3 regions of the Kribbella sp. genome follow, and region 1 is predicted to be linked to each of the others. Evidence: riboswitches for the same ligand, from Rfam matches in the RefSeq annotation. Region 1 holds a riboswitch; each other region holds the start of a gene.
The links. A riboswitch is a leader RNA that binds a small molecule or an ion and turns the genes downstream of it on or off. The one in region 1 is predicted to bind S-adenosylmethionine.
Positions count from the first base shown of each region.

Region 2: another riboswitch for S-adenosylmethionine. It lies ahead of thrC (threonine synthase); the one in region 1 lies ahead of VFG33_RS13000 (aminotransferase class V-fold PLP-dependent enzyme).
Region 3: another riboswitch for S-adenosylmethionine. It lies ahead of VFG33_RS10785 (GNAT family N-acetyltransferase); the one in region 1 lies ahead of VFG33_RS13000 (aminotransferase class V-fold PLP-dependent enzyme).

Region 1 covers NZ_DASRXP010000260.1:582-6,111, reverse strand. Annotated here, with positions in the region: gene VFG33_RS13015 (DinB family protein) at 65-583, opposite strand; gene VFG33_RS13010 (VOC family protein) at 594-992, opposite strand; gene VFG33_RS13005 (hypothetical protein) at 1,040-1,723, opposite strand; SAM riboswitch class IV at 1,899-2,013, shown strand; gene VFG33_RS13000 (aminotransferase class V-fold PLP-dependent enzyme) at 2,028-3,392, shown strand; gene VFG33_RS12995 (prolyl oligopeptidase family serine peptidase) at 3,396-5,462, opposite strand.
Region 2 covers NZ_DASRXP010000036.1:120-4,429, forward strand. Annotated here, with positions in the region: gene VFG33_RS01795 (zinc-dependent alcohol dehydrogenase family protein) at 123-1,157, opposite strand; gene VFG33_RS01800 (ubiquitin-like small modifier protein 1) at 1,191-1,466, opposite strand; gene thrC (threonine synthase) at 1,463-2,731, opposite strand; SAM riboswitch class I at 2,745-2,884, opposite strand; gene VFG33_RS01810 (cation:proton antiporter) at 2,965-4,209, opposite strand; partial or broken gene VFG33_RS01815 (DNA glycosylase family protein) at 4,241-4,310, opposite strand, start outside.
Region 3 covers NZ_DASRXP010000214.1:3,992-16,925, reverse strand. Annotated here, with positions in the region: gene VFG33_RS10790 (SDR family oxidoreductase) at 1-295, shown strand, start outside; gene VFG33_RS10785 (GNAT family N-acetyltransferase) at 940-1,500, opposite strand; SAM riboswitch class IV at 1,582-1,697, opposite strand; gene smpB (SsrA-binding protein SmpB) at 1,974-2,453, shown strand; partial or broken gene VFG33_RS41245 (DUF1990 family protein) at 2,674-2,835, shown strand; gene VFG33_RS10775 (HTH domain-containing protein) at 3,507-3,710, shown strand; gene VFG33_RS10770 (hypothetical protein) at 3,704-5,014, opposite strand; gene VFG33_RS10765 (hypothetical protein) at 5,025-6,263, opposite strand; gene VFG33_RS10760 (VOC family protein) at 6,764-7,171, shown strand; gene VFG33_RS10755 (DUF433 domain-containing protein) at 7,852-8,475, shown strand; gene VFG33_RS10750 (DUF5615 family PIN-like protein) at 8,475-8,915, shown strand; gene VFG33_RS10745 (hypothetical protein) at 9,124-9,798, opposite strand; gene VFG33_RS10740 (hypothetical protein) at 9,983-10,483, shown strand; gene VFG33_RS10735 (abortive infection family protein) at 10,931-11,881, shown strand; gene VFG33_RS10730 (hypothetical protein) at 11,943-12,893, shown strand.

The sequences.
Region 1 (5,530 bases):
CACGTGTCACACGCCGGTCACACTGCCCCTTCCGTAGCGTCACGGCGTCGCCACGCGGGGAGTTTCAGACGCCGGTGACCCCGTCAAGGTGTTCGCGGAGGAGATCGGCATGGCCGCAGTGGCGGGCGTACTCGCCGATCAGGTGGAGGTAGATCATCCGCAGGCTCGACTCCTCGTCGCGGATCATGAAGCGGTCGTCGAGGGACCGGCCCGCGGCCGCCTTGTCGGACAGCTCCCACTCCGCGATCAGCCCCTCGTACTCCGCTTGCGCGCGGCCGGCGTCGATGAGTTCGAAGTCCGCGTCCTTGCCCAGCGACGGATCGAAGACCGGCTCGGCCGGGTCGTCCGGCGTGAAGAGGATCCGGAACCAGATCCGCTCCACCTTGGTGAGATGCCGGATCAACCCGAGCAACGACAGGTTCGACGGCGGGGACGGCCGCTGGGCCAACTGCTCGGCGGCCAGCCCGCTGCACTTGTGCAGCAACGTGGCCCGGTAGAAGTCCAGCCACCCCGCCAACAGTTCGCGCTCCGGCGCCACGAGCGAACCGTCGGGCCGTTCCACCTCAGGTGCAGTCCAAGTCATCGCAGCATCATCACCGCCCCGGGGTCACAGGACCAACTGCGGCAGCCTGGACAGGCGGGGCCCACCCTGGCCTGGGGATGATGCAGAACGGATGACCGGCTGGGTCCTCGAAGACATTGCCGGACAGTTTGCGAGCGCCCAGAGCCAGGACAGCAGGTTCGGCCGCTGCCACGTCGTCGACCATCACGTCGAGATGGAACTGCTGCGGGTGGGCCGGATCGGGCCACCGAGGTCTCTGGTGGTCCGGAGCGAGTTGGAAAGCCAGCCCGGAACTGCTGCTGTTCGCGGCGACCACCACCCAGTCCTCACTCTCGTACGTGATCGGCAGGCCGGTGAGTTCCGAGTAGAACCGCGCAAGCACCGCGGGATCAGGGCAGTCGATCGCCACATGGTGAAGTCTTCCAATCATGCCGTCATCATCACCGCCGCTGGTGCCGGACAACAGGTCCCGCTGGATCACTCGGCGTACAAATACTTGAGGCCTTGCTTCAGGTAGGTGCGGGGATTCGTGTCGAGGTGGGTCACCCAGGCAGGGGCGGTCTCGCCTCGGAGCCAGGCGTAGCGGGCCAGCGCGTAGCCGTACATCGGCTCGGTGAGGTAGCCGAGCCGGCTGGTCTGATAGCTCCGGTCCGACTGGCGGAACTCGAAGGCAGCGTTCGCGTTGAAGACGCCCATCCCGAAGAACACCGTGAACAGATCGGTCAGCGGCTCACCGTCCCGCCGCTCCCGATCGATCCGCTCCTCGCCCAGCAACCGTTCGTGGCCGAGTTCGTGCGCGATCGTCGCCACCAGCCCGACCGGCTCCCGCGCCTGCCCCAGGTGCACAGTGATGACGGTCAGCCCGTCGCGGGTCTGCCAATGTCCCGCCGCCCGCCGATGCCGATACTCCAGCGAGACGGAATCCAGCAGCTCCTCACCCTCCTCGGGCTCGAACTCGAGCAGCACCCGATCGGCCGGCACCCCCAGCCGCGTGCAAACAGTCTCGAAGACAGCCCGTACGTCGTCCTCGGTGCCCGCGTAGTCCGCTGGGAAGAAGGAGATCTCCGGCAGCGCGACCGGCCCCCGCAGTACCGCGTCACCGAACTCGGAGACGAACCAGTCCAGCGACTCTTCGATCCAGAGCTGTTCCTCCGACCGCACCGGGCACTTTGCCCTGCTCCACCACATCCGGACCACCCCCTCCCGAGACCGCACCTGGCGACTAGGACGCGCTCCCGCCTGCAAATGGTTGCCTGTCTCAGGATGTGTAGCGGAGTCTCACGAAGTGGGATTGCTGCTGGCGCATCTACCGGGCCTTTGGTTACCGTCTTCAGCAGGTCATGAGTGTCAGCGTCAAGCCCCGGCTCGCTGGCCGGCAACCCTCCTCCGCGGTGGGGTGCCCCGGGTGAGGACCCGGCCGTTCGGAACACCCCGATCGGCAAGCGCGGACCACCGGGAGCAAACCATGTCGATCCTCTCCATCCTCGAGCCTGCCAACACGAGCACCGCTCGGCCGACCATCGCCCGGCTCACCACCGGCAACATCCCCGCCACGGTCGGGTCGGACCTGTTGGTGCCGCTGGCCGACGGCCGGGTGACGGACTACGCGAACTTCGACCATGGAGCCAGCGCGCCCTGTCTGGAGTCGGTGCGAGCTGCCGTCGAGGCCGCGCTGCCGTCGTACGCGTCGGTGCATCGCGGCAACGGGTACGCGTCCCGGATCACCACCCAGTGGTACGAGCGGGCCCGCCGCGAGGTGCACACCTTCGTCGGCGCCAGCACGGATGACCAGGTGATCTTCACCCGGCAGACCACCGACGCCCTGAACCTCCTGGCCCGCGCGGTACCGGCCGACGCCACGGTGATCGTGTTCGAGTCCGAGCACCACGCTGCCCTACTCCCCTGGCCGACCGAGCGCACCATCCGTCTGGCCGCGCCGACGTCGACCACAGCCGCAGTCACGGCAGTCGCCGACGCACTGCGCACCGCACCGGAGGGACCGCGCCTGGTCGTAGTCACCGGCGCCTCCAACGTGACCGGCGAGATCTTCCCGATCGCCGAGATCGCCGCAGTAGCCAAGGCTCACGGCGCCCGCGTCTGCCTGGACGCCGCACAACTCGCACCGCACCGCGTGGTCGACATCGCCCAACTGAACGTCGACTGGGTCGCCCTGTCGGGCCACAAGCTCTACGCCCCGTACGGCGCGGGCGCGCTGATCGGCCGCGCCGACTGGCTCAACGCAGCTGACCCGTACCTCTACGGCGGCGGCGCAACCGCCTCTGTCACCGGCGACGAGACCGTGTGGAACCAGGGCCCCGCCCGGCACGAGGGTGGCTCCCCCAACGTCATCGGCGCGATCGCCCTGGCCGCGGCGTGTGCAGCGATCACCAAGCACCGCGAGGCGATCGAGCAGCACGAGCGCAGCCTGCTTGCCCGGCTCCGCACCGGACTGGCCCAGCTCCCCGGCGTGAACACCTACTCGCTGTTCGGCGAAGAGGCGGACCGCGTCGGCACGGTCTGCTTCACCATCGAGGGCTTGAGCTCGACCCTTGCCTCCGCGGCGCTGTCAGCGGAGTACGGCATCGGCGTGCGGGACGGCAAGTTCTGCGCGCACCCGCTGGTCGGCCGCCTGCTCGCAGACTCCCCCGAGCACGGCACCGCCATCCGCGCCAGCCTTGGCCTCGGTACTACGCGCGAACACGTCGACCGCCTGGTCGCCGCAGTCCGCACCCTGGCCACCAACGGCCTCACCTCGGAGTACGAGGAGTCCACCCACGGCTGCCAGCCCGCCAACGACCCCCGCGACCTCGAGGCCCCTCACATCTGGTGAACCTCAGCCCACAGGGTTCAGCCCTGTGTGGTGAGCGGCGAACGCCAGGAGGTCGGCCCATTCGGAGGCGACCATGGCGGCGGGTTTGCCGAAACCGTGGCCGGTGTTGACCTCGATGCGGGTCAGGACCGGCGATGCACCGGCCTGAACGTGTTGCAGGCTCGCCATGAACTTGTGGCTGTGGAGCGGGACCACGCGGTCGTCGTGATCACCGGTGACCACCAGCGTCGCCGGGTACGACGTACCGGGCCGCAGGTTGTGCAGCGGGGAGTAGGCCAGCAGGTCCTCGAACTGGTCGGGGTCGTCGGGCAGCCCGAAGTCCGAGGCCCAGGCGGCTCCGACGGTGAAGAGATGGAAGCGCAGCATGTCCATCACGCCGACCCCCGGCAGCGCCACCGCGAAGAGGTCCGGCCGCTGCGTCATCACCGCGCCGACCAGCAGCCCACCGTTGCTGCGGCCGTGGATCGCCAGCTGCTGCGGGGTCGTCACCTTGTTCTCCTGCAGGTGCTCGGCCACGGCGATGAAGTCGTCGAACACGTTCTGCTTGTTCTTCAGCCGGCCCTCGTCGTGCCACGCGCTGCCGTACTCACCGCCGCCCCGCAGGTTGGTGATCACCAGCACTCCCCCGGCCGCAAGCCACGCAGGCCAGCCCGGCTTGTAATCCGGCAGGATCGGGATGTGGAAACCGCCGTATCCGTACATCAGGGTCGGCCGGGGCTGCTCGAAGTCCAGGTCGGCCCGGCTGATCAGGAAGTACGGCACCTCGCGGCCCGGCGCGATCCGCCGGGACACCGTGATCTCCGGCGAGGTGAACCCGCCCGCCCCGCCGGCGACCAGTTCCGGTAGCGCGCGGGATTCCCCAGAGGCGGCGGACACGACGTACGAGAGGGTCGGTTCGGTGGTCGAGGAGAGGCCGATGAAGAGCTCGTCGTGCTTGGTGCTCGCGGACACGTCGACCACTCCGCCGCCGGGAAGCGGTACCGGCCTGGCGTTGCCGCCATCGAGGTCGTACAAGGTCAGGACCGGCTGCGCGTCGATCAGCGCCAGCGTGGCGAGGCCGGCCGACGTACCGAAGACGGTCTGCAACGCGCCCGCGCCCTCGGGGATCAGGTCGGTGAACGTGCCGTCGAGGCCGCAGCTGACCACTCGGCCGCGCGGGGCGTCGCGGGTGGTGCGCAGTACCAGGCGATCGCCGGCCATCCGGACGAAGTGGTGCTCCGCCTCGAACTCGTCGATCAGCTTGATCGGCTCCCCCAGCCCGGTATCGACGATCGGGTAGACCCACAGGCGGGTGTCGCGGTCGGTGCCCTGGGTCAGGTGCACCACCACGTACCGGTCGTCGTCGGTGACCTCGGGCCCGATGAACAGCCGGTCGTCGTCCGGGAAGGTGACGATCAGTTCGTCCTCGGACTGCGGCCTGCCGAGCCGGTGCAACTTGAGCTGGGCGCCGCTCAACGGCTTGGTCTCCGTGCCCTCGCTCCGCCCACCGGCGGGGAAGTGCAGATACAGGTACGCCGAGGAGTCCGGCAGCCATGTGGCTACACAGAACTTGGCCTCGGTGACCACGTCGTCGAGCTCCGCGCCCGTGGCAATGTCCAGCAGCCGGAAGGTAAGCCAGTCGCTGCCGCTCTCGTTGATGGCATAAGCGAAGTACCGGCCGTCGGGACTGACGGTGTAGCTGCCGAGCGAGTCGGTGCCGTCGGCGGACAGCGTGTTCGGGTCGATCAGTACCCGGCCGCCATCCAGCAACTGCTCCAGCGACTCCGCGACGTAGATGACGTCCTGGGCCTGGGTGCCATCGTTGCGGCCGACGAAGAACCAGCCGGACTCCTGGGCAGGAACGCCTGCCCGCGGACGGGCCAGGATGGCCGACATCGTGCGCTGGAACCAGGCCCGCTCGGGGTAGGTCGAGAGCTCTGCCTCGGTGCCCTCGTTCTGGCGGCGGACCCAGTCCTTGGTCTCAGCGGAGTCGGCATCCTCCAGCCAGCGGTACGGGTCGGCGATCTCTCGTCCGTGCAGCGTCTCGACCAGATCGTCGCGACGGCTGTCCGGGTACTCAGCGGCGGTCATGGGCACAACGTAGTCGCCACGGGCAAAACAACCTCAGGGTGCAGGCGAGAGCTCGCCTGATCATTCGC
Region 2 (4,310 bases), on a different contig from region 1:
CCACCCGCGAAATGCTGGAAACCCTCCTCACCCGCCTCCCCCCACCCCGCTAACTCCTTGCGTCCGAAGAACCGCGGGGCCTGCCCTCCAGTTCTTCGGACGTAACAGCACAGAGGGGGTGGTCAGGGGTGGATGACGGTGATGCCGGCCGGGGTGGCGGTGGTGAGGGCGTCGAGGGCGTCGGGGACCTCGTCGAGGGTGATCGTGCGGGTGATCAGGTCCGCCGGATGTAGGTTGCCTGAGGCAACTAGGTCGAGCATTTCGGGATAGGCGTGGGCCGGCATGCCATGGCTGCCGAGCCACTCGAGTTCCTGGCCGATCAGGCGGGACACGTCGAGCTCGACCCCGCCCGGCAGCAGGCCGACCTGGAGGTGTCGCCCGCGCGGCCGCAACGATCGGAGCGCGTTCTGCACGATCTCGTTGGACCCCAGCGCATCCATCGTCACCTGGGCACCCCCGCCCGTCAGCTCGAGGATCGCATCCACGACCTCGTCGCCGGCGGTCGAGGGCGCGAGGACGGTGTCGGCGGCGCCGTACGACTTAGCGAGGGTAAGGGCCTCGGGGTTGGTATCGACGGCGATGACCCGGGCGCCGAGGGCGGCGGCGATCATGACCGCGGAGAGGCCTACGCCGCCGCAGCCGAAGATGACGACGGTCTCGTCCGCGGTGACCCGGCCGACCTGGCGGATAGCGCGGAACGACGTGGCGAAGCGGCAGCCGAGGCCTGCGGCCGTGTCGAAGTCGAGCGTGTCCGGCAGGCGAATGAGATTCACCTCGGCGAACGGCAGAGCGACGTACTCGGCGAAGGAACCCCAATAGTTGAAGCCGGGCTGGAGTTGGTTCGGGCAGACCTGCTGGTTGCCCTGCAGGCATTGCTCGCAGTTGCCGCAGGCACAGATGAACGGCGCCGTGACGCGATCCCCGACCTTCCAGCCAGTGACCCCGGGACCGATCGCGGCGATCGTGCCGGCGAGCTCGTGACCCGGTACGTGCGGCAGGACGATGTCGGAGTCATGCCCCTGCCAGCCGTGCCAGTCGCTCCGGCAAAGACCGGTGGCCTCGACCTCGAGGACGACACCACCGGCCTGCGGTTCGGGTGTGGCAACTTCCTGCACCGTGGGCAGGACGCCGTACTGCTCGATGACAATGGCACGCATCGGGCCATCCTCACCCAGACGACACAGTGAGAACTAGCCGCCCGCCACGGCCGGGATGATGGAGACCTGGCCGCCGTCCTTGATGGAGGTCTGCAGGCCTTCGGAGAAGCGGACGTCGTCATTGTCGACGTAGACGTTGACGAAGCGGCGCAGTTCGCCCGACTCGTCCAGGACGCGGCCCTTGATGCCCGGGTACGACGTGTCGAGCGACTCCAGCACCTCGCTCAGTGTCGATCCCTCGACGGAGACCTCGGACGCCCCCTGGGTGTAGGGCCGCAGGATGGTCGGGACGCGCACGCTCACACTCACTGCAGGCCTGCCTTCACGAAGGCGTCGTAGGACGCGGGGATGGTCACCTTGGGGCCGACCCGGTCGGCCACGGCGTCGAGCGTCTTCAGCCCGTCGCCGGAGTTGATGATCACCGTCTCGGCCTCGGGGTCGAGCTGACCGGTCTCGATCAGCTTCTTCAGCGTCGCGACCGTCACCCCGCCCGCGGTCTCGGTGAAGATGCCCTCGGTCCGGGCCAGCAACTGGATGCCCTCGATGACCTCTTCGTCGGACACGTCCTCGATCACCCCGCCGGTACGCCGGGCCACGTCCAGCACGTAGGGGCCGTCCGCGGGGTTACCGATCGCGAGCGACTTGGCGATGGTGTCCGGCTTGACCGGCTTGACCACGTCATGGCCGTCCCGGAACGCCTGCGCGACCGGGGAGCACCCCGTCGCCTGCGCGCCGTAGATCTTGTAGTCGGTCGCGTCGACCAGGCCCAGCTTGCCGAGCTCGGTGAAACCCTTGTCGATCTTGGTCAGCTGCGAACCCGAGGCGACCGGGATGACGACCTGCTGCGGGATCCGCCAGCCGAGCTGCTCGGCGATCTCGAAGGCCAGCGTCTTCGAACCCTCGGAGTAGTACGGGCGGACGTTGACGTTCACGAACGCCCAGCCCTCTTCCTCACCGGCGATCTCCGAGGCGAGCTTGTTGACGTCGTCATAGTTGCCTTCGACGGCGACCAGCGTCCCGCCGTACACGGCGGTGGTGATGATCTTGGGCCGCTCGAGGTCGTACGGGATGAAGACGACCGAGCGGATCCCGGCCCGCGCGGCCGCGGCGGCGACGGCGTTGGCCAGGTTGCCGGTGGAGGGGCAGGCGAAGACCTTCATGCCGAGCTCGCGGGTGGCGCTCAGGGCGGACGCGACGACGCGGTCCTTGAAGGAGTGGGTCGGGTTGCCCGAGTCGTCCTTCACCCAGAGCTTGCGCAGCCCCAGCGCGCGGGCCAGGTTGCCGGCGTCGATCAACCGGGTGTAGCCCGGCTCGGTGTTCGGGAAGCTGGCCACGTCGACGGGGACGGGCAGCAGCGGTTGGTAGCGCCAGATGTTCTTGGGTCCGGCTTCGATCTGCTCACGGGTGATGGCGGGGAACTCGTACCCAACCTCCAGGGGACCGAAGCACTCCATACAGGCATAGAACGGGCCGAGTTCCGACTTCGCGCCACAAGCGCGACAGCTCAGGTGCGTACCGTTGCCGAAGGCACCTTCACGGATGGTGTGGGTGGTTGGCGCGGTGCTCAGGCTCATGGCGGAGTTTCCCTCCTCATCTTCCCCGCACCGGATCTCGGCGCGGGACGGATTTGGCACCGGTCCGCCGCGAGCGCCTCCGAATCGAGGTCTCCACGGGGAGGGTTGCCGGGACTTCAACGGGCCGTATCCCTCAGTCCCTCTGGATGAGCACTGTCGAGGTTACCCAATCTGGTCCATATCGTGTCCTCCGTTCCCACTATCCGAGACAGCCGATCTCACCCCGAGCGGCACTAATCCTCCTCCCGGCGGAGGTCGAGCATCCGCATCAGTGGGGTCGCGGCGACGCCGTGGACGAGGACGCTCAGGACGACGGTGAATCCGACGGTTGCCCAGAGCCAGGGGAGGTCCGTGGTGAAGTCCGAACCGGCGTACGCGAGGTAGTAGACGGAACCGACACCCCTCACCCCGAAGGCGGCGGTCACCCAGCGCTCGGACCGTCTGAGTGGAGTCCTGGTCAGGGAGATCCAGGCGGTGAGCGGCCGGACGACCAGGATGAGGAGGAGGCCGATCGCTACGCCGGAGAAGGTGAGCGGACCGAGGAGGCCGCCGGTGATCGCGACGCCGAGCAGCAGGAGGATTCCCCAGGTCAGGATGTGTTCCAGCTGCTCGACGAAACCGTGCAGGTCCTCGTGGAACTCGTGACTGCGCTCGGCGGCCCGCAGCGAGAGAGCCGCGACGAACACAGCCACGAAGCCGTAGCCATGCAGCAGTTCGGTGAGGCCGTAGACCCCGAGTGTGATCGCCAGGGCTAGTACTGGCTCCCGCGAGTCGGCCAGCCGGAAACTGAACAGCGGCGCCGAGAACGCCATCTTGCCGAGCAGCCAGCCGGCACCGGCACCGATCGCGACACCGATGACGGTCTTGCCGATCAAATCCCATGCGAACCACTCCAGCGCCCAGTCGCCCACCGCGCCCTTGGTCGCGGCGAACACGGCGGCGTAGACGAACGGGAAGGCGAGCCCGTCGTTGAGACCGGCCTCCGAGGTGAGCGCGAAGCGAACCTCGTCGTCCTCCTCGGGCTCGGCCTCAGCGCCGGTGCTCGGTCCTTGCACCTGTACGTCGGACGCGAGCACGGGGTCGGTCGGGGCCAGAACCGCGCCAAGCAGGAGCGCTGTTGCCGGGGCAAGGCCGAGCAGCCACCCCGCGCCGGCGATCGCGGCGATACAAGCCGGCATGGCGACCAGGAGCAGCCGCCAGGTCACTGCCCAGCGCCGCCAGCCGATCGGGCGGTCGATCGCGAGACCGACACCCATCAGCGCGATGAGGATGGTGAGTTCGGCGAGGTGTTCGGTCAGTGCGGGTTCGGCGAGTGGGCTGAGGCGACTGCGGTCGACTGCAAGGCCGAGTAGTAGACCGGCGCCGAGGAAGGCGATGGGCGCGGAGACGGCGTACCGGCGTAGTAGTCGAGGCAACACCGCACCAAGCAGCAGGGCCAGCCCCGCCACCAGATACAGCCCGTCTCCGTCGATCCGCATCCATCGACCCTACGAGCAACCCCAACCGGTGTCAGCGGAGGCGGTGGGTGGCGCCGGGGGTGTGGGTGGGGAGGGATTTGCGGGGGCCATAGCGGGGGTGG
Region 3 (12,934 bases), on a different contig from region 1:
AAACCGGGTCCTGGAGATCTGCGGCCCCGAGCCGATCGCGCTGATGGACCTCGCGAAACTCGTGATGGCGCACCAAGGATGGCCCGGTAACCCCCGCCGAGTACCACGCCCGATCCTGCACCTGATGGCGAACACGATCGGCCGAGTCCGCCCCGCACTAGGCCGCCAAGCACGCGCGGCATTAGCAATGGACAACCTGCCGACCCGCCACGACGACGCCTTGCGCGCCGAGTTCCCCAACCTGCCCCGTACCCCGATCTCCCAGGCAATCAGCCGCCTGCTCGTACCTTCCTGATCCGTAGGATCCGGGGATGCCCTTCAGCGATCGACTCGTTGCAAGCACTGCCGACGCATCGTGGCTACCGCCCGGAAGCACTGCAGAAGTATGGGCGTGCGACTCCACCGCAAGCCCGGAGCCAGTGATCATCGTTCGGTTCCTGCTGACTCGAGTTGTTGCTGGTCGCGAGCCTGAGATCTTCTGCGTCGAGGTAACGAAAGGGCTTGACCTACCGACTCGGTTCCTTGGAGGAGACAACGGCTGGACCGCTTCGACCGTGGGACTTGATGACCTGAGCCAGGACCTCTTTGGTCGACTGGTGCCAACGCGCTGCGTGGGATACGTCCGCAACGTTGTGCCCACCCCCGACGAGACCTACCAATACCCCACGCCCTACGCCCATGTTCCGGTCTTCACGGCGACCTCAACTCACGAACCAATCGCTCCGGGGCATTGGGTACCCCTGTCGAGGGGACGGGTCGAACTCAGTACCCGGCACTGGTGGCCCGTCGCCGAATGGTTCCTCTTGTCGAGAAATGATGAGGGGCCGCCGGCCGAGGCTCCTGAGCGCGACGACCGGTGAGGCAGACTGCGGGGATACGTCTCGATGGTCCCTTGCCGTTCCGCGGTCACATCAGCTGGCTGACGCCGGAAGCCGGGACTCAGCGATCGTCGGCGGAGTGGCTTAGGCGGGAGGCGTCGGGCCAGACCATGCGTAGGCAGCTGGGACTGCCGTTCAGGCGGGTTGGGTCTCCGCCGGGCGGTGGGACGGTTGCCGTCTCCACGCAACTGGCTCCCGACACGAGGTAGAACTGCTGCGCTGCGGTGTTCTGCTTCAACACCCACAGGTACAACGCGTTGCCTGTCGCCCGTTCGGTGACGGCTCGTGCGGCGCGGGCTAGAAGCTCGGTGCCGATGCCTGTACGGCGCTGGCTGTGGTGGACGTGCAGGTTGTCGACAAGGCTGCCCCACCTCGGGTCGTCATCGAACGCGACGTGGACAAAGCCCACCAGCCGCTCATCGTGCTCGGCGAGCACGGTGCCAGTGTCGGTGGGTGAGGCTAGCCGCGCTGACCAGACCGCGCGTCGGTCGGCAGCGATGTCGCCATCGAGGAACGAGTCAGCGTAGGCACCGCGATAGTGCCTGCGCCAACTGTCAGCGTGCAGCATCGCGATCTGCTCGGCGTCATCGACTCCCGCCGAACGGAACCGCAGAGACGTCATCAGAACACCCCTGTCCAGGAGCATCGGCCGCTGGGAAACCGGGCTCTTACGTGATCGGGGACGAGCGGCATGAATCCTCCAGTGCGCGGCTTGCTCAACACCCGTGTGCCGAGCCTGGTCCTCACCCGGAGCACCCCACCCGCAAACCGGAGGGTTGCCGACCAGCAAGCCGGGGCTTCGCACTGGCACTCATGACCTGTACCGAAACGCTAGCACCACCGAGGCCGGTGCGGAATCGCGTTAATCGACCCAGACCCGCAGGTACATCCCAGGCGACCACGAAGCGTTTGATCGAGGCAGTGGCATGTGTGACTTTGCGGACACGAGATGCGAGATGCGAGATGACGCTCGGACAGACTCCTCGATCGCATCAGTCGCAACGATCCAGATGAAGTCGCCTGGCAGAGCGAGTTGATCGCGATCCTGGATAGTCAGACTGAGCGCTGGTCGGGTTGTCGGGGCAGAATCAAGGTGTGAAGAAGACTGAGGCCAACCCCGTGGTCGCGCGCAACCGCAAGGCTGCCCATGACTACCATCTGGGCGAGTCCTGGGAGGCGGGGATCGTGTTGCAGGGTATGGAGGTGAAGGCGCTCCGTGCCGGGCGGGCGTCTCTGGTCGGCGGCTTCGCCACTGTCGAGGACCGGGAGATCTGGCTGCACGGCGTACACATCCCGCAGTACTCCCAGGCCCGCTGGTTCAACGACGGCTCACGCCGCAAGCGGAAACTGCTGCTACATCGTGCCCAGATCGACAAGATCGAGCGCAAGGTCAACGAGAGCGGGCTGACGATCGTCCCGGTGACCCTCTACTTCAAGGACGGTCGGGCGAAGGTCGAGATCGCCCTGGCCCGCGGCAAGAAGACCTGGGACAAGCGGTACGCGCTCGCCGAGCGCGAGGCGACCCGGGAGGCCGAGCGTGCGGTTAGCCGCCGGCTGAAGGGTCGCCGGGACTGATCAGCGGTGCGTACGACGGTTCCCTTGACGGAGTCGGGCGGGCCCAGTAGTCGACAGCCGTTGATGGCTGTTCAGGGCTCTCTGCGCATCATGTATCCATGATGTTGAGGGCTCGACCGGTGTTGTCGGAGCGGATGTTGACCTATGACGGGTCAGGCCTGACCTTGATCGGCGGCAATCTTCAGGCGGGTTCGGCCGGATTTCATGATTCGCCTACGGCACGCTTGCAGGCCATCCGGTGAGAGGGGCGGAGGCGTTCCTTGTGGATCGCCGAACGGACGGGTCGGTGTGGCTGACGATCCGCTCCCTGACCCGACCCGCGAGCGGACTCTGGCGAGCCGCCTACCCAGTGACGCTCCTCGCCCAGCACCTGTATCGGAGGCGCTACTTCCGCTCCCTCAACGGGCGGAATCCTTCAGCTATCGGCCTGCCTGACGGGTCATCGAGGGACGGTTGGTCGCTTGCGCCGGACGATGTGCCAGTGCGCAGCTCTGGGCTGGCTGGTGTTCCGGGTCCACGACCTGGTGGCACGGCTGCGTGTGTCTGGATCGGCGGCGCAAGGGCCGACCGGCGTCTACATCCCGGTCTTCGTAGGGGCAGGCGTCAGCGGCACGGCTGCGCCTCTGACCTTGTGATGGCTCATCGCGATCCAGGGTCCACGAAGAAGCGCGCCGCCACGAAGAAGTCCCAGCCGATCATCACCCCGTAGCTGATCAGCAACACACCGACCGCCATCGCGATCGCCTGCCTCACCAGCGGGTACCGCCCTCGACCTTCGGGACGATCACGAAGGCGTCGTTGAGCAACCTCGTCATCCGTTTCGGAACGACCAACAGTGCCCCGCCGACACCGATCAGAGCACAGATTACGAGAACCACAATCGCTATCGGCCCGCGCACCGTATCCCCTTCAATCGCCACTGAATCTCCACAGATAGCACGCGACCGGAGAGCATGGCGCGAAGGCCGGAAACACTAACGGAGCCCTATCGTCAGCATCGGTCAAGACGCCACACCTGCACCGCGGCCATGACGATGGACCTGTACTGCCACTGTGTCCTCGATCGCCAAGCTGCTCGGCGTCAGCCGCGCCACCATCTACAAGTACGTTCTTGAGCTCCGCTCCCTCGCCGTATCCGGCGGGTCGGCGAGCTGGGTGACCTTGCCTCCGGCCACCAACTGCGGCGAAACGCCGGCCGGGCTAGGCCGCGACGGTACGGGGTGTCCACTTCTTGCGCACAGCAACGCCTTTCAGTGAGGACCGGTCAAGTAGGTACAGCCCTGCGAAGGCAGGCACGGGCCGGCCATCCCCGGGATCACGTTGTTCACGATTGTGTTGGTGTAGGCCGCAGCGAACCGGGCGCCGCCGTACATGGTGGCGGGGACGTAGTACCGGTACGCCGTCCGGCCGGCCTTGGGCGCGATGATGTAGCCCTTGCCGGTGCCGTTCTTCACCTGCACCGGGCCGACCGTCGTCCAGGTGTTGCCGGTCCAGCGCTGCAGCGTGGCGGTCGTGTTCGCCTGCGGGTAGATGTAGACGCCGGCAGTGTTCCGGTCGTAGGTGCCGACCTGCGGCGAGGTGAAGAAGCCGAACACGTCGAGCTGGGTGGTGGACGACGTCGTCGGGGTGATCGCCTGGTAGGCAAGCGACGAGCCGTACCAGGTCGCCGGCGCTACGACCCGGTACTGACGGCTTCCCCCGGTACCGAACGGGAACGAGAACTTGCCGTTGCTGAACTTGGCCGAACTGACCGTGTACCACGCGCTGGACGAAGTGTTGCGGGCCTGCAGCACGATCTGTCGCTGCTCGTAGGCCGGGGTGTAGGTCCCGGTCACCGCCGACTGGCGGTTGTAGACCGCCCAGGCCGGGACCTTCGCGGTCACGCTGGTCCCGTAGGCGCTCAGCATGTTGTTGGTGGTGACGTCGTGCCATTCGTTGTACGCGGTCACGGCCAGCGAGTACGCCGACCGCAGTGTGTAGGTCACCTGCGTGGCTGTGGTCCGACCACCAATCTTGACGTCGTAGTAGCTCGAGTTGGCGGGGTCGTAGGTCACCTGGAACGTCACCGGCAGATTCAGGTCCAGCGGGTCGTTCGGTGTGGTGTCGGTCCAAGTCGGCGACCTCCACTTCACGGTCATCGCGCCGGAGGCGGCCAGCGTCGAGGAGACCCGCTGCGGGACCTGCGGGGTGTTCGCGTCGAAACCCGCCGACGCCGCCTCCGGGCCGAGCGAGCCCGCGGACACGACGAACTCCAGCGGTGCGTCCCGCCCGACCCTCTGACCGTAGTCGGAGGGCCAGGCGTTCCAGATCTCGACCGAGTTCGGTTGATCGGCGGTCGTGGTCCAGGTCTTGTACACAGCGGTCTCCCCGCGCTTGCGCAGCGAGATCACGTTCGAGACCGGCGTGGCCTCGTCCCAGCTCACCACGATCGACTCGGACCCGGGGGCTTTCCAGCTGAGCTTGAGGTTGGTCGGCGCTTCATCGACGGCGTACGCCGGAAGCGCGGTGAGCAGGGAGGCGGTCAAGCCAGCGGCAACAGCCAGGGCGGAGATGATCTTCATGGAATCCGTATCAGGTCGTGGTGAGGACGAAGGTCGGGGAGTACGCCGCCTGGTAGGTGCCGCCGGCGACTGTTGCGGTGGGCACGTAGTAGCGGTAGGAGACGCGGCCGGGGGTGGTGCTGCGGACGTAGCCGTTGCCGAGGCCGTTGGTGAACTGGACCGCGCCGACCGTGGTCCACGCCGTTCCGACGTAGCGCTGGAGGGTGGCCGTGCCGTTGTGGCCGGGGAGGACGCCGAGCGTCGCCCGGGCTGTCTCGCCGCGCTTGACGGTCGGGGTGGGGAACGAGGCGTTCACCTTGTGCTGGACGTTGTTCGTGCCGATGGGGCTGTAGCCGCCGTACCAGACGCGGTTGCCCGAGGACCGGTTCGGGACCTCGACGCGGTACTGGCGGGACGGCGTGTGCTGGAAGGTGTACATGTACGAGCCGGTGGTGTTCAGGCGCGATGTGACGACGTACCAGGGGCTGGTCGGGCTGTTGCGGGCCTGGAGGTTCACGGTGCGGGCATCGGTGCCCACCAGCTTGCCGGTGAGGTCGAGCAGGTTGTCGTAGACGACCCACGGCGGCACGTTCAGCGTGGGCGCGCTGGCGGCGGCGTCGACGAGCTTGGCGGTCGTCTGGCCCCATTCGTTGCGGTCGGCAACGGAGAAGGTGAAGGCGGGGGTGTCGGCGGTGAAGGCAGTCCGGGTGCCGCTCTGCTCGAGCGGGCCGACAGGGAACGGCGGCTGGTCACCGACGGTGTAGCTCGCCGAGAAAAGCGGCGGCAGAGTCCGGTCCAGCGGATCGTTGGGGGTCAGGTCCGCGGGGTCCGGGCCGGCCTTCCACTCGGCGCTCAGCGTGCTGGTGCCCGACGGGATCGCGACGACCAGTTCAGGGGCGCCGGGGAGGCTCGAGTCGAAGCGCGGTGAGCCGGTCAACGGACTAGTCCGGTCGCCCTGGGTGCCGACGGCGACCGCGAACTGCAGATTGGTGTACCCCGCGTCGATCGTCGACTTCGGGACGTCCAGCTGGTTCGGGGCGTCGGCCGGGATCCAGGTCTGCCTGAGCGGGGTGTCCTGGTTGTTGTACAGCACGATCTCGTTCGGCTGCGGCGACGTCTCGTCCCAGCTCAGCCGCACCGTCGTGAGGTCGTCGTCGGCCCACTGGACGGAGACGTTGGTCGGCGCCGGTTCGGCGGCCGAGGCGGTGGTCGTGATGGCTCCGGAGAGCGCCAGACCACCGGCCAGGGCAAGGACAGGGAGCTTCTTCATGCGGATTGCCTCTCGGATGACGGTGAGGAGGCCGCGGTGGTCGGCATGGCGGTGAGCAGCGCACCGGCAAGCAGAGGTACAGAAACGCGCTTCATCGAGGTCCCCACACAAGAAGAGGGCCATGTTCCCCCACGGCCCAGCCAGCGCATTCTTCAGCATGAGACTTGCGAATGGCAACAAAGTTGCAGGTTGCTGCAAACAGAAGCCCGCCCCAGCAGCGTGCTGGAGCGAACTTCCGGAGTACGGCGAATCAGTTGGCCTCGGCCTGGGCGGCGTCGGGCTCCCTACCGCGATTGGGGCGCCGTTGCCCGAGCCGCTTGGCTTGGCTCCGACGCCTCACTATGCCGCCGGTTCGGGATGCTGAAGCCATGAGTTCTCGCCCAGTAGAGCTGTCAGACGCCGAGAAGTTTGGCGAGAATGTCGAGATCCGTCGTGGGGTCTCGATGTCGTCATCGAAGACTCGCGGCCGGTGAGCGGCCCCAACGCAGCAGGAGAGCAGCATGACGAAGACCAGCCCGATCAAAGGCCTCGACGAGCTCGAGGTCATCACTTTGTTCGTCGAGGACGTAGCGGCTTGCAAGAAGTTCTACCTCGACGTGTTCGGTCTCGAGGTGATCTTCGAGGACGCCGACTCGGCCTTGCTCAGGCTCCGCAACCTGATGCTCAACCTGATCACGGTCGGCGAAGCACCCACCTTGATCGAGCCGAATGCGGTCGCCGCGCCGACTGCCGGTGGGCGGGCGCTCTACACGGTCCGAGTCGACGACGCTGACGCGGCCGCCGCGGAGCTACAGGCGCATGGCGTCACCCTGCTGAACGGCCCGATCGACCGCCCGTGGGGCAGGCGCACCGCGGCCTTCGCAGACCCGGCAGGCAACCTGTGGGAGATCGCACAGGCCCTCGACTGAGACCCCCGGGCGGAGGAACTGGCCTCTGACCTGGGGGTTTGGGTGGAGCCGCCTATCGGAATCGAACCGATGACCTTCTCATTACGAGGAGGAAGGTCACCGTCACATCTGCTGTATTCAGGCGTGGTTCGTTGCAAGGAACCTATCTCCGATGCCCGATTTTCTCATCCGTGTGGAGCAGTTCGCTCCACGAATGGCTCCACGCTACCGACACGCCGGACACCACGACGGAGGTCGGTTGCAGATCCCGGCATGAAGAAGTGCAATCCCTGCCGACGTTCGCTTTGAGGCGCCCACGTGCCCCGGCCGGATAGTTCTGAGCGTCCACCGCTGACCACTGAACGCCTGGACGCACGCGCCAATCCAACGGATTGTCCAGGGTCGGTCGGTCCGATCCGAGGAAGCTTGTTGGCAAGCCGCTGACCGACCTGCTCATTGCGAGTCGGGTCCAGTGAGCCTCGCCGCGCCAACAACTCCCGATCCTGGGCGCTGATCATGCTCAGTGATCGGGGGCCGTTGACGGCTGTCCAAGGATCTTCGGCGGCCTCGCGGGGGCCTCCACGCCGCTTGCAAGTCGCATCCGACTTCGCCCATAGGACGACGCGTAGTATCTGCCAGCAACCATTGCGTTCCGATAACATGGAAGAGGGAGAGGGGGGCACGTGTCGTATAGCTCGGAGATGGCGGCCGCACTGTCAGGCGCGACTGTGCGTCAGCTCGCCTATTGGCGCAAAGCCGCCGAGAACGGCCAGCCAGTTCTGGTACCGGAGATCTCCGCCGAGCGGCCAATCCTGTACTCCTTCCGCGATGTTGTTGCGCTGCGCACCTGTGCCTACCTCCGGAACCGACTCTCGCTCCAGAAAGTCAGGTTCGCGCTAGGCACCCTAAAGGACCTTGGCGAGACAGGGCACCTGTCTCAGTACCGGCTTGTGGCCGACGGTAGAAGCGCGGTGCTCGTCCGGAGTGAGGTCGAGGCGATTGACCTTGTTCACCGCCCCGGTCAGCAAGTGACTGTTGTGATGGCTGACGTGCTGCGCCCGTTCGCGGTCGGTCAGGTCACAGTTCCAGACCTGCGTCACCCGGAACCGGCCATCGCCGTCAACCCCGAGATCCTTGGCGGACACCCCGTCGTCGATGGGACGAGGGTTCCATTCGAGCTCGTCGCCGACCTCGTCGAAGATGGCGTGCCGCCTGAGTCGATCTCCGAGTACTACCCGTCCGTTAGCGCATCCGCAGCTAGTGACGCTGTTGAGTTCGCGAGGTACGTGCGGCAATACAGCGCCCGTCGGGGCAACGCAGCCTGATGCGCGTTTTGCTGGATGAGGATGTCCCCATCCAGGCACTCGCAGTGCTGAGGCATCTCCTACCGACACATCGGGTCGACCACATCCACGGCCTCAACTGGTCAGGGAAGAAAGACAAGTCCGTCCTGGCCGATGCCGCCCGCGCGGGGTTCGACGTCATCGTGACGAACGATCGAAACCAGTTGAACGATTCCAACGAGATGACAGCCATCAAGAAGAGCGGGTTCCACCACGTCACCTTCCGCCAGCGAAGAAGGGGCCTGGTCGGACTCGGTCTAGCCCTGGCGGCAATCGTGGCCGCGATGCCGTTGATCATGCAGGAGTTGGAATCCGTCGACAGTCAGCGACTGATCGCAATCAAGGGCCTCGATCCAAGCCTGAAGTCGCGATTCACCATGACCGACCCTCGGCGCGAACCGCCGAAGTACTGGCCGCGCTAGGTACCATCGCCACAGCTGCCCGTCCCACTGATGGCTTCCAGACGAACGCCGCATCACCAGTTTGGAAGACCGGTCTCCACCCCGCCTGCCACTTGGCCTTGGCCGTAAGCCGGTGGCCGCCGAGTGACCCCATTTGGCCCCAGCCGCCCCCTCGTAATCGCCCGCTAATCGCTCAATGCCCGGCCGCTGCCGATCTCATCACGAGACCCTACGAACGTTGTGACGCCGCACCCTGTGCCTTCGCGCTGCTACTTGCTCGCGCGGCTGCTGCTGCCGCTGCAGCTGCCAACTGAGCATCGACCGACACTCTTCGAGATAGAACCCCCTTTGCAGCTCCCTCCAACCTCCGTAGCTTGATGACGTGACCGCTTGATGTGCGGAGGTAGCGGATAGGGACGTTGGAGGATCTGGCGAGATAGTGCCCCCAAGATCCCCAAATTGCCTGCAACATGTACTGCTCCAGCTCGCGCCGTTCTGCAGGCGGCTCCTGCATGAGGGGATTCCGCATGAACGTGGCGTGCAATATCAACGTGCCGGAAAACAACGCATTCCTGGCGACATAGTCTTCTTCAAAGAGATCGATGATCGCAGGTGGGCAATGCGCGCGGATCCATACCCGATCGCTACTCAACGCGTCGTTGGCTTCAACCAACTCCGGAAGCACATCACCGACACCTCGCGTGATGATGTGGACTGGCGCCTCAGTTATCTTCGTCTCAAGTGCCACCAGCTTTTGCGCTATGTCCCTCCGGTTCCGGTGCCCGTGAAGGATCCGCTCCTTGCGAGCCTCGAGGGCAGGCTTCGCGGCAAACTCGACGCCAAGGGTTGTGAGCGCAGCAATGCCAGCACTCATGAGCGCGTTCGCTAGCGTAAAATCTGCCATAGCGGAAGTGTGCAGCAGATCGCCCACACCTGCCCCGGAGGGCGTGCCCGGCCTGGCGCGCCGGAGGCGCGCCCTTGATCCATAAGAGGTCAACTCGGCAGGGAGCCAAGCAGGCGGGTTGACCAACGTCGACAGATGGGCGTACGGCCGGGCGAATCCTGGCGTTCTCGACTAGCCTTCCGAGATGGAGAACTGGGTACCGCTCGTCGGCGTGGTCGTCGCTCAGTTCGTGCTCCTGGGGCTCTACGTCGCGAAACAGAAGGCGGATGATCGGCGCCGGTGGCACGAGAAGAGACTTGACGCATACCGCGCGTTGAGTAAGTCCGCCCGCCAGGCTTCTTCGATTTACGCGGGAGCTACGGAGTCGGAGGACCTAGACGACAGACGGTTCGTGCTCGCAATGAACGAGGCAGACGCCTGCATGCTCGACATCGACCTCCTCAGCTCGCCAAGCACCCGCGAAGCCGCAGTGGCAGTGGCAACGGTTCTTGAGATGTGCGTTGTGTTCGACCCTGAAGACGCAGCATTCCCCACTGCTGAGCATCTTCTGAGTGTCCGTTTTGACTTTGAACGAGCGGTTCGGACCGAACTTGGCATCCCGAAAGAACCGAGGCGCTTGAGCAGGGAGGACCGACAGCTTCTCGCTGCAATCGAGTCAGCGAATAAGTCCGACGAGACTGACTGACGGGCGCGCCGCGCAGATCTCGGCAGGCTTCTTGCCGGTCGCGTCAAGGAACCCCAGTGGCCACGCACCGCATGCCTGAGCTGTCTGGGCCACGGCACGTACCTGATCGACGCAGAAATCGACCCGGACTCTTGCAAGTCGGCCAACATGGGCCTGAGTCGGGCGATAGTCTTCTCAGGGATGTCGGGCGCCAGGTCACCGGGGTCCAGACTCATAGCCAGCGCAGGCCGAGGTCATGGTGCTGCGAGGTCGCGAATGGCCCTGCTCGACGAGCTACTCTCACTGGCGTGAATGCCACGTTTTGCGTGGACCCGGCGGCACTCCGGGCGTCCGCCGATCGAGGTACCGGACCAGCTCGTCGGCTGACCCGGCAAACCATCCGTTCCACCGGCCGGCGCCCGTCCGATCTCGTTTTACGTCGACCGCACTGCGGCCTACGCTCCACACATGGCACGCCTCCACGACCCATTCGAAGAGTCCGCCGATCGGTCGAGGCGGATTAGTCATATCACCCGCCGCGACCTGTTCGACTATCTCCGGACCGCCGGCGTTCCGTGGTGGGGTCGGCTGAGCGAGATCGCCTTCCTAGCCCGCCTGTATGACTTGAAGGCCCTGCCTTCGACCGACGCGCGGTACACGACGGCCGAGCGCGACATCGTCCAGCATCGCGAGAACAACTACGACTGGGAGGATGACTGGATCTTCACCGACTCACGCTTCGACCTGGCGAGCGGGCCAGACGAGATCCTGCTGGGTTTCCTTGCCCAGGTGGTGCATCCGCTGGTACAGCCTGACACTGATCGGGCGGCAGAGATCGTCACCGATCTAAACGGCCTACTGGCGCCAGACGGTTGGATGCTCAAGGCACAATCGGCGATCTCGGGCCGCCCGGTGTACGCTCCGGCGCGCGTTGGAAGCGGGGGTGGCCTCGGTGTCGCATTCGCGCATGAAGTGGCTGCGCGCCTTGACGCCGAGTACATCTCGCAGCAGGTCACCCGGATGGAGGGTGCCGTTGATACAGACCCTGACCTGGCGATCGGCACGGCGAAGGAGTTCGTGGAGAGCATCTGCAAGACGATCCTCGAAGAACGGAACGAGCAGTACAGCAAGAACGACAAACTGACGGCACTCGTCCGCAAGACGACGCAGGTCTTGCAACTGACGCCGAGTGACATCGCCGCGACGGCGAGCGGAGCGGAAACCATCAAGCGGATGCTGATGAACCTCGCGTCGCTCGTCCAGGGCACTGCTGAGCTACGCAATGCCCACGGGAGCGGGCACGGAAAGTCCGTCTCACAGGCGCGATACCGCCTTACTGCGCGACACGCGCGGCTCGCGGTCGGCAGTGCCACCACACTCGGGACGTTCCTCTACGAGACGCATGAGGACCGCCCCTAGGGGTGGCGAGTTCCCGCCGAAGTTGATCGGCGCGGATCACATACATCATGGAAGATCAGGTATGCGTCGTTTCCTGGAGCTGGCACCGTACGTCGTCCCCGTCGTAACGGTGCTTCTTGGGCTGCTCCTCGGGCCGAGCATCCGAAGCGTGGCCCGACACCGCCGAGACCTTGGAGCCGACGCGGCCGTGGTGGAAACGCTGCCCGAGAAGGCCAAGGAGGCGCTTCGGGAGGACATGGGCCGACGAGCGATGGAGCTCATCGCCTACAGCCGGTACCCCACTGTCACGATGTCGGATCTACTAGCCCTTACGGCCTTCGTCGTATCGGCGATCTACTTCGGCTGGATCACGATCGACTTTGCCCGTAACGGGTGGGCGGTGGATCCGCCGGCGGTCGGTTTGTCCTGGGTCCTGCTCAGCCTGTTCATGCTGACTTCGTGGGCTACGTTCCACGCGCGCTGGACGGATCGCGCGGCAGCCCGACTACGTCTGCTTCAAAGCGACATCGGGCCGCAGGTGGCCGAGGAGAGTGGCCGATTGCTTAGGGTCGGCCACCGAGTATCGCTGCTTGGAGGCGCAGGCTTTATCGGCGCTGGCGTCCCGATCTCGCTCTTCCTCGCGTTCTCAACGCAGTACGACTGGAAGGCCGGATCCAGCGCTCTTGGATACGGCCTCTTCGGTGCGGTCATCCTGGCCACCGCCGGGACTCTCGGACTTGCAACGCTGGCCGATGGTGAGCTCGGCGGTCTCCTCGTCAGGATGTTCAACCGGGATGAGATCGACGCGTACGCCGCCGCAGAAGCGAGGCGGCGGACGAAGCGCGAACAGCGGAGAGCCGCGAAACTCGACCGGGACCACGCACAGCCAGCGACCGAAGAACATGAGGAGCTAGAGCCACGCCGCATCGCTGTGCTGACGGTCCTCGCACTGATCTTGTGGCGGCGGAGGTCACGTCACCAAGCCGTTAAAGGCGATGCAGTGGCACGAGCCAACGATCGTAGTAAGGAGTAGCTGCTAAATCTGCGCGTGCCGGTGAAGGAGTTCGCGCGCCT